DNA from 4 places in the Romboutsia sp. 1001713B170207_170306_H8 genome. Region 1 is predicted to be linked to each of the others. Evidence: riboswitches for the same ligand, from Rfam matches in the RefSeq annotation. Region 1 holds a riboswitch; each other region holds the start of a gene.
The links. A riboswitch is a leader RNA that binds a small molecule or an ion and turns the genes downstream of it on or off. The one in region 1 is predicted to bind cyclic di-GMP.
Positions count from the first base shown of each region.

Region 2: another riboswitch for cyclic di-GMP. It lies ahead of I2A66_RS13635 (GspE/PulE family protein); the one in region 1 lies ahead of I2A66_RS00190 (response regulator transcription factor).
Region 3: another riboswitch for cyclic di-GMP. It lies ahead of I2A66_RS06145 (hypothetical protein); the one in region 1 lies ahead of I2A66_RS00190 (response regulator transcription factor).
Region 4: another riboswitch for cyclic di-GMP. It lies ahead of I2A66_RS17140 (discoidin domain-containing protein); the one in region 1 lies ahead of I2A66_RS00190 (response regulator transcription factor).

Region 1 covers NZ_JADNAX010000001.1:38,552-42,475, reverse strand. Annotated here, with positions in the region: gene galE (UDP-glucose 4-epimerase GalE) at 1-151, opposite strand, end outside; RNA gene rnpB (RNase P RNA component class A) at 230-572, opposite strand; gene I2A66_RS00190 (response regulator transcription factor) at 632-1,231, opposite strand; cyclic di-GMP riboswitch class II at 1,452-1,535, opposite strand; gene I2A66_RS00185 (LCP family protein) at 1,755-2,660, opposite strand; gene I2A66_RS00180 (N-acetylmuramoyl-L-alanine amidase) at 2,772-3,542, opposite strand; gene I2A66_RS00175 (nucleotidyltransferase domain-containing protein) at 3,871-3,924, opposite strand, start outside.
Region 2 covers NZ_JADNAX010000009.1:24,524-28,447, reverse strand. Annotated here, with positions in the region: gene I2A66_RS13640 (type II secretion system F family protein) at 1-938, opposite strand, end outside; gene I2A66_RS13635 (GspE/PulE family protein) at 956-2,647, opposite strand; cyclic di-GMP riboswitch class II at 2,797-2,881, opposite strand; gene I2A66_RS13630 (ribose-phosphate diphosphokinase) at 3,035-3,924, opposite strand, start outside.
Region 3 covers NZ_JADNAX010000002.1:326,328-330,251, reverse strand. Annotated here, with positions in the region: gene I2A66_RS06160 (DUF3885 domain-containing protein) at 44-685, shown strand; gene I2A66_RS06155 (Bax inhibitor-1 family protein) at 815-1,480, shown strand; gene I2A66_RS06150 (sigma factor) at 1,603-2,622, shown strand; cyclic di-GMP riboswitch class I at 2,826-2,910, shown strand; gene I2A66_RS06145 (hypothetical protein) at 2,925-3,884, shown strand.
Region 4 covers NZ_JADNAX010000002.1:244,003-247,926, forward strand. Annotated here, with positions in the region: partial or broken gene I2A66_RS17135 (discoidin domain-containing protein) at 1-1,402, opposite strand, end outside; gene I2A66_RS17140 (discoidin domain-containing protein) at 1,496-2,368, opposite strand; cyclic di-GMP riboswitch class I at 2,499-2,583, opposite strand; gene I2A66_RS05840 (NPCBM/NEW2 domain-containing protein) at 2,677-3,924, opposite strand, start outside.

The DNA.
Region 1 (3,924 bases):
CCTTTTTAGATATTTCCCTAATTCTATCTAATACAATTGGACTACTATTACTAAAATTATCTACAACTACTACATCATAATTATAGTTTAATAGCTCTACTACAGTATGACTACCTATGTATCCAGCCCCACCTGTTACTAATATATTCATTTTCCCCAATTCCCCTTTTAATTTAATTACTTAAATTTATGTAAAAAAAAACACCAGCTTATGCTAGTGTATGTCATTAAATTGAGCAAGTCTATAAGCGGAGTTCTGTATTTGATGATCATCTTTCTAGGCCTATTGTCACCAATAGGCTCAAGCGTCCTACCTACCGGAGGGTACGAGCAGCACCCTATTTACCCTAACTTGGACTTGCTCCGGGTGGGGTTTACACGGCTTGGCTAGTCACCTAGCCAACGGTGAGCTCTTACCTCACCTTTTCATCCTTACCAAACTAGTTGGCGGTTATTTTCTGTTGCACTTTCCTTAGGATCACTCCCACTAGACGTTATCTAGCACCCTTGCTCTATGGAGCTCCGACTTTCCTCACGTAGCTAATGCTACCCGCGATCATCTGGCTTACTTAATTTAATTGACTTTCACTATATTATCATATTTTTTTTATCGTGTCAAAAGTTAAATTTTTTATATTATTCCTTTTTCATGCACATAAAGCGCTGCATGAGTTCTATCTCTTAAGTTTAATTTTTCAAAAATATTGCTTGTATGCTTTTTAACTGTATGTTCTGTTATACATAGCTCATTAGCAATCTCATGATTAGTTTTACCTTTTGATATACATATTAAAATTTCTTTTTCTCTTTTTGTAAGCTCTTTTATTTCTTCTAAGTTATCTTTTCTCATATAATTTTCTACGAGGTCTGAATCAAAGTATTTTTTTCCTTTTGATAATAATCTTACTGCATATTTTATTCCTTCACCTTCTATATTTGCTAATATGTAGCTATCTACACCAATTTTCATACACTTTGCGAATAATCTTGTATCTTCATAAAAATCTAATACCATTATTTTTGAATTTCCATTTTCTTTTATATCTTTTATACAATCTATATACTGTTTAGTATTTCTATTTAAGTCAAATATAACTAAATCGTATGCATCTTTATTTATATCAGTACACATATATCCTTCATCTAATATATCTATACAACTTTCACTTGATAGTATCTCTGCTACTCCTTTTCTTATAACTAACGATTCTGAAATTATTATCCCCTTCATATATTACACCCTCCGTAAAGTCCCTTTTATTCACTATGTATTAATTATATGTCTTATTTTTTACATATTAAATCACTCAAATTTACCATATACTATAAATCTTTTGTTTAGTTATTGATTACACTTTTTTATAATTCATATACTTGTTACTATATATCCGTTATACTTTAGTATTATTTTTTATAATAAAAAAAGCTATACTAACAAAAACTAGTTTTTGTCAAATATAGCCGGTTGCATCACTAACTCCATATATCCGAGATGCCCAAATTACAGGATATATATCACCATTTCAAATATTAAAGTTTTTACTACTTATATGTTTATGTTATACATATTTAGTATAATTTTCAATAAATAATTGGTATAATATCTTACTTTCGTTTTTCAAAAAAATACTTTTTTATAAAAAATTCTTATTTTTTCTACAAAATAAATAATTATTCTATATCTAATTCCATTTTATTACAAGTTTAATTCGACAATTAAAAAGCAGACCTATTCAAATAAGCCTGCATAATTTTTAGTATTCTTTTATATATGTAATGTAATTAAATATAAAGTCATTTAGAGCTTTTTTATTGTACTCTTCTTCCCATTCAATTACCCATCCTTTTTCATTATTAATCATAGTATCATTTCTATGACCTTCAAGCGGAAACTCCAACTGATCAAAATCAGTATCTTTAATTTTAATAGCCTGAGTACCAACACTTATAATTTCCATTGGAGTCATATTTGTTTTAGTATATCTAAATAAAGTATTCGCTATATCTAATAGCTCATCGTTACTTACATTCGTTAACTTATTATAAAGTGCTTGTAATACTGTTCTTTGTCTATTATCTCTTTGATAAGCACTATCTATATATCTTATTCTACTATAAGCTAATGCTTGTTCTCCTGTAAGTGCTTGTGTTCCAGCTTCATTTATGCCATCTATTTGACTTACTTCAGCTTCACTTATATCTATTTGTACTCCACCTAACTCATTAATTATATTTATAAATGAATTAAAATTAACAGCAGCGTATTTATCTATACTTATACCAAAATTTTCCTTAATAGTTTGAATTAATAAACTAGGACCATCATATGCATATGCATGAGTTAATTTCTCTGTACTATGCCCTGGAATATTTACATATGTATCTCTTGCTAGTGATGTAAGTCTTATATCATTATTATTACTATCTATAGTAAGTATTATCATAGCATCTGATCTATTCCCTCTATCTATATTGTCTCCATCTACTCCTACTAAAAGTATATTTGTTATTCCTTCTTTAACTTCTGCAACTTCTATTTTACCAGCTTCTTCTTTGTCATATATAGAATTTAACTTAAAATATAATGTTCCAAATCCTATTGTTGGTATGGCTAATAGTAATATTAATAAGCCAATGACAATTTTCTTAAAATGTCTCATATTATACCCCCCTATTTTCTTGTAACACTCCCATAAATTACTATTTATCTACTTTTATTATATCATAAGTAAATTAAAAGTAGCCTAAATTCATAGACTACTTTCAATTTACTATTCTTTTTTATAAGCTACTATAAACGGATCGTATCCTTTTGACTTCAATTCTGCTACCATAGCTTCTGCGTTTTCTTTATTAGTATAACTTCCTACAACTACCCTATAGTAAATTGTACCATTATCAGTATTATTATCATCTGTGTTATCATTTATATTTGAGTCAGATGGTGCTTTATAGGTTATACCAAAATATTTACATAAACCTTTCATAGTTCCTTCTATCATTTCATCTTTATTATTATTCAATATTGCTAAATCTTCTTTATTTGTATAAAAAGCATATTCTACTAGTATAGATGGCATATTGGCTTTATATATTACTGTAAAATCTGCAGTTTTTAAACCTCTATCTTTCGCAGTACTATCAATTGCCTTTATTGCATCTACTAAGTTTTCTTGAACGTATTTTGCTGCATTCTTTGAATTTGTACTTGCATTACTTGCTGTGTAGGTTTCTGTTCCTCTTGCGCTGTTAAAGTATGATAGATATGCATTTGCATGTATTGATAAGAATAAAGCTTTTGGTTTGTTTTGATTTGCCCAGTATGTGTTTGCTAGAGTTGCTCTTTTTGTAAGTCCTATTTCATCTTTACCTTGTGGTGATGGATTTGTTAGGTATACGCTTATATTATGATCTTCGCATCTTTTTTTAAGTTTATATTGCATTTGATTATTAAAGCCCCACTCTTTGAATGTACCATCTGGTGATTGTTTTCCTGATACATATTCATTATGACCACTATCTATAATTATTAATTTATCCATTTTTTCACCTCCTACATATATTATAGAAGGATTTACTGACAAAGTTTCCTAGTTTATGTTAAAAATTTGCATAAAAAATTCGCTTCGTTCATATCGCCAACGACTTTGTCCGTTGCTCAAAATGTTTTTTATGCTCAATACCAGTTATGTTGATACACCTGCATCATAGAGTTTATCCACAGAATTTTATACAATATAATTTCCTTAATCATAAAAAAAGCCTAGCGATTTCCGAATTAGCTAGGCTATACAAAAGTAACGACTAAGTATTAAGTACCTCTCAGCATTTATAATTATATCCTCTTAACTTTAAATTTATACATTGTATTTATATTATTTTATATTGTTTTAATAGTTCTACTCTTTGCCTTCCTATGCTTAT
Region 2 (3,924 bases), on a different contig from region 1:
CTAACTACAGATTCTCTCATTTTTAATATAACTTCTTCTGCAATTTTATTTCCAACTATATCCGCTATTAGCTCTAACGCTCTTATCATTGGTATTCCACTAGACATTAAAAGGGACATCGTTCTTGTAAACCTAGAAACTATTATTTTCTCATTTAATTTGTCTATTATCGGTATATTTAGCTTCAAGTAACTCACAGTATGCATACCATGATCTGTTTTAGCATAAATCTTAAATAATACTGAAAGTGTAACTATTACTAATGTAATAAATATTATATTACTACTTATAAATCCACTTATAGACATTAATAATTTTGTTATTGCTGGTAATTCTGTACCCATAGATTCAAATGTTTCAATAAATGAAGGCATTACAAATATCATTAATATAGCTACTACTAATGCTGCCACTATAGCTAGTATTGCTGGATATATCATAGCTACCCTAACTTTATTATTTATTTTATTATCTTTTTCATATTGGTCTGACATTCGAAGCATTATTGTATCTAGATTTCCACTTTCTTCGCCAACTTCAATCATATTTATTAATAAATTTGGAAATGCATCTAAATGTTTTCCCATTGCATATGACAATGTTTCCCCCCTCTTAACATCATCTTCTACGATTTTTATAATATCTTTAAGTTTTTTATTTGTAGTTTGTTGAGCTAATATTTCTAATGCAGAGTTTACTGTTAATCCAGCATCTAACATTGTATAAAACTGTCTACAAAATATAGCTATATCTTTTATAGTTATTTTTTGAAAGATATTTATCTCTATATTTTTACTTTCTATTTTTTCTTCTATTTTTAGTGGGTAATACCCATTCGAACGCAACATATCCGTTACTTCAAATTTAGATTTTGATTCATGTATACCAGTTATCTTTTCTCCTGAAGGGCTTATAGCTCTATATTCAAATTTAGGCACTTTATATCATCCCTTTCTTATATATTTTTTATCATAGTTATCGAAGCAAGTTCATTAACTGTTGTTATTCCATTAAGAACTAGTTTTTTACAATTCTCTTCCAATGTCTCCATGCCATTTTTAATTGCTATATCTTTAAGACCATTTGGATCTCTACTTATATTTATATAATCTCTATGTTCTCTTGATATCTCCATAATTTCATAAATACCAGTTCTCCCTAGATATCCTGTATAATTGCAATTTCCACAACCTAATCCTCTATATAGTAAAAGTTCCTCATCATCATTCTTACCTAGTATTCTTTTTTCATATGTAGTTGAACTATATTGTGATTTACAATGCGGGCATATCTTTTTTACAAGTCTTTGAGCAATTACCCCAGAAATAGCTGTAGATACTAAGTATGGTTCTATATTCATATCAATTAATCTAGTTATTGTAGATGGCGCATCATTAGTATGCAATGTGCTTAAAACTAAATGTCCTGTTATGGCCGCTTTTGTTGCAACTTGAGCTGTTTCCTCATCTCTTATTTCCCCTATCATAACTATATCTGGATCTTGTCTTAATATACTTCTTAATCCACTAGCAAAAGTAAGGTTTGTTTTATTATTTACATTTACTTGATTTATTCCATTTAATGTATACTCTACAGGGTCCTCTATTGTAACAATATTTACTTCTGATGAATTTAATTCACTTAAAATAGTGTATAATGTAGTAGATTTACCACTTCCAGTCGGACCTGTAACTAATACAATTCCATGCGGACTTGATATAATTCTCTCTAATCTTTTAATATTTTCATCATCCATTCCTAGGTATTCTTTTCCCACCTTAAAATTACTTCTATCTAATACCCTTATAACTACTTTTTCTCCATTTACAACTGGAAGTATAGATATTCTTAAATCAACCTTTTTTCCAGATATTTTGGCTATTACTCTACCATCTTGAGGTATTCTTTTTTCAGTTATGTTTAAATTTGATAATATTTTAATTCTAGTAACTAATGGACCTAAACTTTCTTTTGGAAGTGTATTTATATTACGTAACTGACCATCAATTCTATATCTTATTCTTATTTCATTTTCAAAAGGTTCAATATGTATATCTGAAGCTCTCATTTCAACTGCATTGGCAAATAAGTACTCTACCATTTTTACAGCCGGAGCACTTTTTACATCATCTAAATCTTCTACATTAATAGATATATATTGTGATTCTAAACTTTCTCTTGATAATTCTTCTGCTGCTAAGTTCATTTTTTCTGAACTATAGTGAACTTGAATAAATTTGCTTATACTCGCTTTATCACTTATATATGATTCAACTTCAAATCCTGTAGATATAGATATGTCATCTACTGCATATATATTAAGTGGATCTGAAAAAGCAATTTTTAATTTATTTTCTTCAATCCCAAAAGGGATTAATGTATATTTTTCACATAATCCTTGAGAAAGTAACTTAATAACCCTTTTATCAAATTCTATCTCATTCAAATTAACTTTTTTTATACCTGTTTGTTTCTCTATAGCATCAATAATATCTTTTTCTTCTAATATATTAAGCTCGACTATAATCTCACCTAATTTTTTACCCATAGTTTTTTGAGCTTTTAAAACTTGAGCTAGTTGATATGATGTTATCTTTTCTGCTTCTACTAAAATATCACCTAAACGCCTTTTAGTGTAACTAACCATATATTCACCTCTTTTGTAAAATACTATATTTATATACTACTTTCGTACCATTAAAATTATTCTTTTGCATGATACATTATACCATTTTTTCCCTATGTCTATCTATTTATGTAATAAAAAAGGCCATATTATAATCAAAACAAAATTTGTTATAATATAGCCGGTTGCACTACTATCTCAGTATACCTAAAGTGCCCATATATAAGATATACTTCTTTGATTTCTACTCTTTATTAACTTCTTTCTATAAAAAATATATACCATTTTCCACTTTTTAACAATATATATTTATACTTTAGTATAAATATTACTAAATTCTAAATAATAATTTATATAAAAAAAGACTCGCTCCAAAATAACTTTGGATACAAGCCTTTTTTAATTTAATTAAAATAAAACACTTATAGATTCGTTAGAGAATATCTTCTTTATAGCATCTCCAAATAAAGGAGCTACAGTAAGTTCTTTTATCTTATCTATTTTCTTTTCTTCAGGAAGTTGTATAGTATCTAATACTATTAACTCACTTATAGCAGAATTTTCTATTCTTTCTATAGCCGGTCCTGATAATACTCCGTGAGTACAACAAGCATATATATCTTTCGCTCCAAATTCTTTAAGAGCATTAGCTGCATTAGTTATTGTTCCAGCTGTATCTATCATATCATCTAACAGGATAACATTCTTTCCTTTAATATCTCCTATTATATTCATAACTTCACAGACATTAGCCTTTGGTCTTCTCTTATCGATTATAGCTAATGGAACATCTCCGTCTAATGTTGTTGCAAATTTTCTAGATCTTGTAACACTTCCTAAATCAGGTGAAACTACTACTAAATCTTCTATTTTCTTCTCATTAAAGTAGTTAGCTAATATGCTTCCACCTAATAAGTGATCTAGTGGTATATCAAAGTATCCTTGTATCTGTGCTGCATGTAAATCCATTGTTAATACTCTATCTGCACCTGCAGCTGTTATTAAGTTCGCAACTAACTTAGCTGTGATTGGATCTCTAGATTTCGCTTTTCTATCTTGTCTTGCATATCCGTAGTAAGGGATTACTGCTGTTATTCTACCTGCTGATGCTCTTCTAAGCGCATCTATCATTATTAATAATTCCATTAAGTTGTCATTAACTGGACTGTTAGTTGATTGAACTACGAAAACATCGCATCCTCTCACCGTCTCATTCATGTTTACAGATATTTCTCCATCACTGAATGTTCCTACTTGACAGTCTGATACAGGTACTCCTATATAATCAGCTATCTTTT
Region 3 (3,924 bases), on a different contig from region 1:
ATTTGGAGTATATAGATTAATTTAAATAGAAAAGGAAGTATTAATGCTTAAGAAATATATAGAAAATGAATTTAAAAGTTTGAAATTATATCCCAACTTTTGGTCTAGCAATGAACAATATTTATGCTTAGAGCTTGGAAGGGATATAAGTACATCAGATAATGATTATATAAAAGTTGTATATGATAGAGCTGTTAGTGTATTTAAAGATTTATTCAACGATAATGATGATATAATTTTTGTAATTAATGTTTATACATGGCTAGACTGTATCAATAGGTATGAGGAAAGTAAGTGTTGTGATTTATACTATAGTAGTGTTGAGAATATAAGACTAAAACAGTACTTAAGACATAAAGCAGAATTAAAAAAAGTTAATGTTTACTCAGAATATATATCTTGTGAAGATACGGATGATAATCTTAAGAAAATAGATCATTATTATGTAAAATGTAAAGTCAAAGATATAAAATATGGATTATTAATTGAGCAAATAACTAAAGAAGATCTAGGATATAGATTTAAAGGGTTAGCAGATTATTTTATAATAAATATTAATAAGCATTATGTATATAGAATGTGTACTGATGAATATATAGATTTAGTGTTTCTAAATAATGAAGATAGATTGAAAATAAGAGCTAAATATATAGATATAAATGATGATCAAGAAAACTATTATTAAAATAATATAGCTATACTTAATAATAGTTAAAGAATTATTTGTATGCTTAGTATTTTGTTAACTGAATGTAACTTGAATAAGATGATAGTATACATATAAAATAGAATTAATAAGGGAGGAGGAGTAAATATGAATAGAAGCATAGAAAATCCTATGTCAGCAATTTTTAAATGTCTAGCTACATCTGTATTATTTATGTTCATAGGTTTTATGTTTGGACAGATATTTATACCGGTTAGTTTTGCATATTATGCAAATATGATATTTACTTTTTTAATGATAGGACTTTTAATAATGTCTTTATTATCAAGAAAAAATATAATTCCTATAAGCTTTTCTATGAGTTTTGTTTATGCATTTACTTTTATTGATGGTATTCTTACATATCCATTATTACAATATTATTTAGAGGATTTAGGGACAGGTGTATTTACATCCATATTGGTTGCATCAATAGCGTTATTTGCAGTATTAGCTAAATTATCAAGTAGAAAAGAAGCTGGACATTATCTGGGACTAGGAAGTATATTATTCGCTGGACTTATAGGTATACTAATAGCATTGATAATTAATATATTTATAGGGGGAGCAATGCTTAGTTTATTAATAAGCATAGTAGGTGTAGTAATATTTTCTGGCTATGTTCTTTATGATATAAGTTTAATAAAGCATGAGATAGAAAATGGTGAAATAAGAGAAAAGAATGATCTATCTCTACATGTTTTAAACCTTTACTTAGACTTTATTAATATATTACTAGATTTATTGAATATAGCATCAATTTTAGATGATTAATATATAATATTTTTATAGAGGTGGCTAAACCCAATTTTAAAATGATTGGTTAAGCTATCTCTATTTTTATACATATAATGTTATAATAATTATAGTATAAATATAACAAAGGGGTGTTTATTATGATAACTAATGAAGATTATATAAGATATGAACCTATGGTATATAAGATTGCTAATAAATTTAAAAATAATATATATAAATTAGAGATAGAGGATTTAGTTCAAATAGGGTCTATGGGTTTTATAAGAGGGTTTAATACATATGACGATACAAGGGATTGTAAAAAAGATACTTGGATATATTCATGTATAAAGAGAGCTATATTAAGAGAATTTCAAAATTTAAAGAGAATAAAAAGACAATCTTTAGCTAATTCAATATCAATAGATACACCTATAGGTGGACTAGATGAGGATATAACAATAGCTGATACGATAGAAGATATAAATATAAATGTATCAGATGAAACTATAGATAAAATAACGATAGAAGCCTATAAAAAAGAAGTAAATATGATATTAAATGGAATAGAACATTATATTGCTTATGAAACCTTATTTACTGATAAGACATTAACTGAGGTATCAGCTTCAAAAGGAATAGAATACTCAAAGGCAAAGCATATACAAAATAAAGCATTTAGAGAATTAAAGTTTAAGAGTAAGTTAATACGTTCTAAGTATATGGAGTTAAAAGAGAAAGAGGCAGAGAATAACATAATTAATTTATATAAAGATCCTGCTAAATCAATTTATATACATGAAATAAGCAAAGAATTAAGAAATAAATACAGATATGAGCTTGATGTTATAGATACTATACAAACTATATTTGATGGACTAGATACATATAAGAGGAATAAGGTTATACAAGGATTTATATTAAGTTTAGATGATATTGTAGAAGCTAAAGATTTATTTATATATAAAACTATTGCAAAAGGGAATAGGGATTCTCTAAAGGATAAATATAGCTTTAGTGATATTTATTTTGTAGAAGATAGAATAAAAAATACTATTTCTAAAAATAAAGATTTAGTATATGATTTATGTAAAGATTTTGAGTATGGAAAATTTACAAATATAAACAAAGATGATGGTATTATAGACAATATAACGTATAAAAGCAGCTGCATATGATATAACTAAAAAACAAATATTATTATTTATTTAAGCTAGTCGATTTTTCGGCTAGCTTATTTTTTACATGAATGTTTAAATTTTTTTATATTAAATGTTAATATATCCAATTTTGTACACTTAACGACCAGTTATGCACTATATATTTACAAAATTTTACGAATAGAGCTAAAATTAAGTTAAATCATACTTTCTTAATTAAAACTATGAAAAGCCAAACTTTAAGAAATTAAAGGATGGAAAGCTAAGGAGCTAAGGGTAGAATACCTATGCTAGCAGGATATCAAGAGGAGGAGATTAAAATGAGTTTAAAAAAGAGAGTAAGTAAAGGGATAGCGTTAGTATTGATTGGAATAATATTTTCATTACCAGTATCAAATACTGTATTGGCTGCAGGTTTAGAACAAGAAGAGTCATATGATATGAGTTTGGATGAAGAAGTTTTAAATACAGATATAAATTCTATCATAGAAAATGAGTCAGATTTAATAGCGTCATATGGATTGAGTAAAGATCAAGTTATTCAATTAAATGAAGAGAGGGAATCATTTGATGTAGATACAAAATTATCTGACATGTTTTCTGATGAACAAGTGGAATTATTAAAGTTAGAATTTAAATCTACATATGGTGATGAAGATTTACTAAAAAAAGTAAGAGAAGAAAATAACATATTAACGGAAGTTAATGGTCATAGAGGAATAATTAAAACTACAATATATGATAATGAAGGACAGGTAAAAGATACAGTAGAAATTAATTACTTTGAATCATTAGAAAATTTAAATCAAGTAGGAAAAGAAAATAATTTAGAAATTATGTCTAGATCAACTACAGTAGTTCCATCTAAGCAGTATGGATCAGGAACTGTGTCTAGTGTATTTTATCCTTATATTAAGGTAACAAGAGATACAAAAGATAGGATATCTATTCATGGGATAAAATCAGGTCAAAAAAAGAGTTACTCTAAAGAAAAATATAATTGGAATAGTGGTAATACTTTAAATTTCTATAATAGTGTTAATAATGCGTCTGTACACTTCAATAAAATAGGATACAAATTAAGTGGAGCAGTTTTATCAAAATATATAAGTTACGTATCAGGTTTAATAGCTGCAACAACATTTGCACCAGCACTAGCAGTTGTTACAAGTGCATTAGCAGCTTTAGGCATAACTGTTAGTGGATTTGACATAGCAAAAGAAACTATAGCATTTCTTTATGACTTTGGACAAATAAATAAATACTATCATAAAATATAGAGGGCGTTAGAATGAAAATGTACTTTCCTTATATTATAGC
Region 4 (3,924 bases), on a different contig from region 1:
TATTAGTTACTTCTCCCCAAGTTCTAGGCTTTATATCCATTTGATGGCCAAACTCATGAATAGTTCCCCATATAATACTATTCATACTACTTTTATCTGGCCTTAGTATTATTTCTTGTATATGTCTTTGAATACCTACATGATCCCCTGCTGCATAAGCTGCTCCATAAGGTTGCATTAATCTTATTGTTCCTCTAATATTAGTAGAATCATTTGTAAGGTCACTTTCGTCATCTTTTAATCCTGCAAATGTAATGGCTTCTTCTAATTGACTATCCCAAGTAGCAATACTTTCTTCAATATCAATTCCTTCATTTACATATACTTGGTACGCTGCTTTTGCAGTTCCTGTAAGCATCAATCTTTTTGTATTAAACTCAAATATATCTACAGTTGTATCTGGATTTTCATCTAATTTTTTCTTATATTCTTTTAACTCTTTTAAAAATTCTTCTTGGTTATCACCAGTATTAAATAGTGGGAATTTTTCTCCTCCATCTATACGAACTACTGGTGCCTTTCCTTGTTGTTCTTCTGTATATTTATTTACTAAGTATACAGCTCCACCTTTAGCACTTTTTTGAGACCAACTATCACTATAAATTTCTGGTACTACTATTGTGTTCATACCTTTCTTTAATTGATAGTTTCTTCTCCAATTGCCATAGTGACCTTCCTGTTGTGAAAATACTATTGATGGTAGTGGTTTGCCATCTTCTGCTTCAACAAATATATTAAATACTTCTCCTGGTTTTGCAACTATCCCAGTTGATTGAAAGTCATTTCCAAAACTTGACATAAGTAAATTATTTGTAGCTTTTAAGTGTGTATCACCATTTTGCATTACTGTAAAAGTACTATCTGAATAATCTTTATCACCTTGTAGAATTTCCTTAGCTAAGTCTATAGCATATATTAGTTGATCTTTTAAAGGATGATTATTAACTTCTTTTTCTAAATCATTTATTACATCTATATTGTTATATTCATCTTTTAACTTAACCATTGTACCATCTGTAAATATATTATTTATAATACTTGGTAATGAGTCTTCTTTATATAACCAAAATACAGAGCAGGCTGCTTGATTTAAATTTCCTTTTTTAAATACAAACTTTATTCTTTTAAATTCAGTTGGTTCAAAAGTTATTTCTTTTATATCATGGCTTGCTGCTTGCTCTCCTGTAGCTACTAATTTAAAGGTATCACCTTTAGTAGTGTTTGATGCATATATCTCAAATTCTTCTGCATAACCTTTTTGCCACGATGGAGTTCCACCATATATTAACCTATCTAAAACTGTAGCTTCTTTTAACTGTACTACTATTTCATTTTTAAAATCATCACTATTATTTTTTCTAGATGCCCAGTATGTTTTAGTATCATTATCAAAAGCTTTCATTAAAGCTTCACTGCTAGACCCATCATTACTGCTTATTTTTTCTATTTCTGAATTATCTACTTTAAATGCTTTGTTATAGATTTCCTCATATTTTCAATTAACTTTTTCAAATTTTTGAATTTGAGCATTTTGACTTTCTATATTATTTTCTTCTTTAAGTAATATCTTTGCATTTTCTATATCTTCTTTAAATTCATTATAAAGAACATGATTTTTTATTTCATTTTCTAAAGCTTCTATTTTTTCAATAGTATTAAACTCATCACTTACAACACTCATAGTGCTATCTGCAAATAATCTATTTATCTTATCAGCTAACTCATCTTCTTTATATAGCATAAATTCTGAAGCTGATGCCCAATTTTGATTAGCTTTTTTAAACTTAAACTTTATTCTTTTAAACTCTGCTTTATCAAACTTTATTTCAACTATATCTGAAGTAGATCCTGAATACTTTCCATGACTTACTACAGTAAAATCATCACCATCATCTGTAAGTGAAGAATATATTTCAAATTCTTGAGCAAATCCTTTTCCCTTAGCTGAATCTTGTCTTGCTCCATATACTATTCTGTTTAAACTTGTAATTTCATCTAGTGTAATTATTACCTCATTTTCAAAACTTGAACTATTAACCTTATTAGTCTCCCAGTGGGTACTGAAGTCTTCATCTATAGCTTTAGTTATTACTGATGATGGGTAATTTCCTCCGTTATTAGTTATTGAAATTATTTTTGAGTTATCTAATTTAAAAGATTTATTATATTCTTCTAAATAGCTGCTATTAAGTAAATTAAATTTACTTACTTTAGCTTGATTTGATTGTATATCTTGATTATTTTTATCTGATATATTTTGGACTACGTTATTGTCCCCCAATTCATGTGCTAAAACACCTATAGTGCTTGCTGAAAAGTTTGTAATGATTGCTGCCATAGTTAACGCTGCTATTTTTCTTTTGTGCATATTTATCCTCCTGAATAATTCTCCCTCAGAAGTACATTATTTAGGCATAAAAAAAGTTACTCATAAAGAGTAACTTGAAATAGACCTAATAATTTCATACTAAGCTTAAAACAAAAAGTATAATGTACTATTTGGCAACTGGCTGACATAGTAAAAAAACCTTAGTCCCTATAGCTTTGTGTCCCTAAGTTTCCTTAGGTTTACCTATTAAATTTATTCAGTATTTTACCATTATTTTTTATATTATGTCAATTACTGTTATATTATTTACACTAAAATTATAAATAATTCAATTCATTTTATAACAGCTATCTTTCCCTAGTATCAAGAACAAATGTAATCTGTGTTATATAATTATCGACTTTATCTTCGTATGTCATATAAACAGTATGTATCCCCGAATAAAAATCTGTTGTGTCAAATGATATTTTTCCATTTTCATCTACGCATTCTTCTACGTTTAAAGTTGTTAAGTCCCATGTTCTATTATCTTTTATGATTATAGACGTTAGAGTTAATTTTTCACCATTTCTGTTTAAAACGTCGTAGTCTACAGTGACTTTTTTATCTTTTGCCAAAACCCAATCCTCTGTTATTATTTGCGGGTGTGCCTTTAGGTTTGTCAAATTTTTAAGGTCTTTTAATGGTGATAAATCTTTTATTTTGTTATTTTCTATGTTTAGTGATTCTAGATTCACAGCGTATTGTAAACCTTCTAAACTTTGAACATTTTTAACTGTTAGTGAAACAAGCTCCCTCATATCACCTAATCTTACTTCACCTTGTAGACCAAGTTCTTGTTGTATACTTAATTTAAGATTTTTATCTTTTATTTGTATTATTTGACTTAAGTCTATTTCTACCGCAGAATTGATTGCTTTTCTTATCTCCTCTACTGCTGTATCTATTTTAGTTTGATTGTTAGAACTTAAAGTTTTTTCACCATTTTCTATAGCATTTTTTATAGTTTTTGCAGATTCTTCAGTGTAATTCCCTAAATCCAAGGCCCTAGCTTCTTCTAAAACTTCTTCTAATTTGCTTAAATCAAATTCAGAAAAATTTCTAAATTTAGCATCTGCCCAGTCGGCATGATCCCAAGTGTCTCCGCTATCAGCTACATCTACTACTAGTTTGATTTCGCTAGAATTTCTAACATCAACAATTAAGTGCTGTTTTGGTGTATTTGATTTCATAATAGGTGTTTCTGCCTTTAAAACCCCATCTACGTACACCTTAAATATAACACTTGATGCTTGTTGACCTGCTACAAATTGATCAAGTCCAACCCAAGCATCGAATATATCGTAACCTGTTGAATCGTAAACTATTTCTGAGTAAGCGTGAGTTCCTATACCCTTTTTAAAAACTTCAACGTATCCATCTTCATTTAAAAGTTTTATAGGTTCTTGTCTTACTGATTTATCTTTTCCTATGTAACCTGAACCTATTGTTGCAGATTTCCAATTTAAATCAGATAAATAAGTTTCTTTATCTGTAACTACTACTGTTCTTGTAAATTGGGCTTTGTTTCCATCACTATCTTTTACAGAACAAGT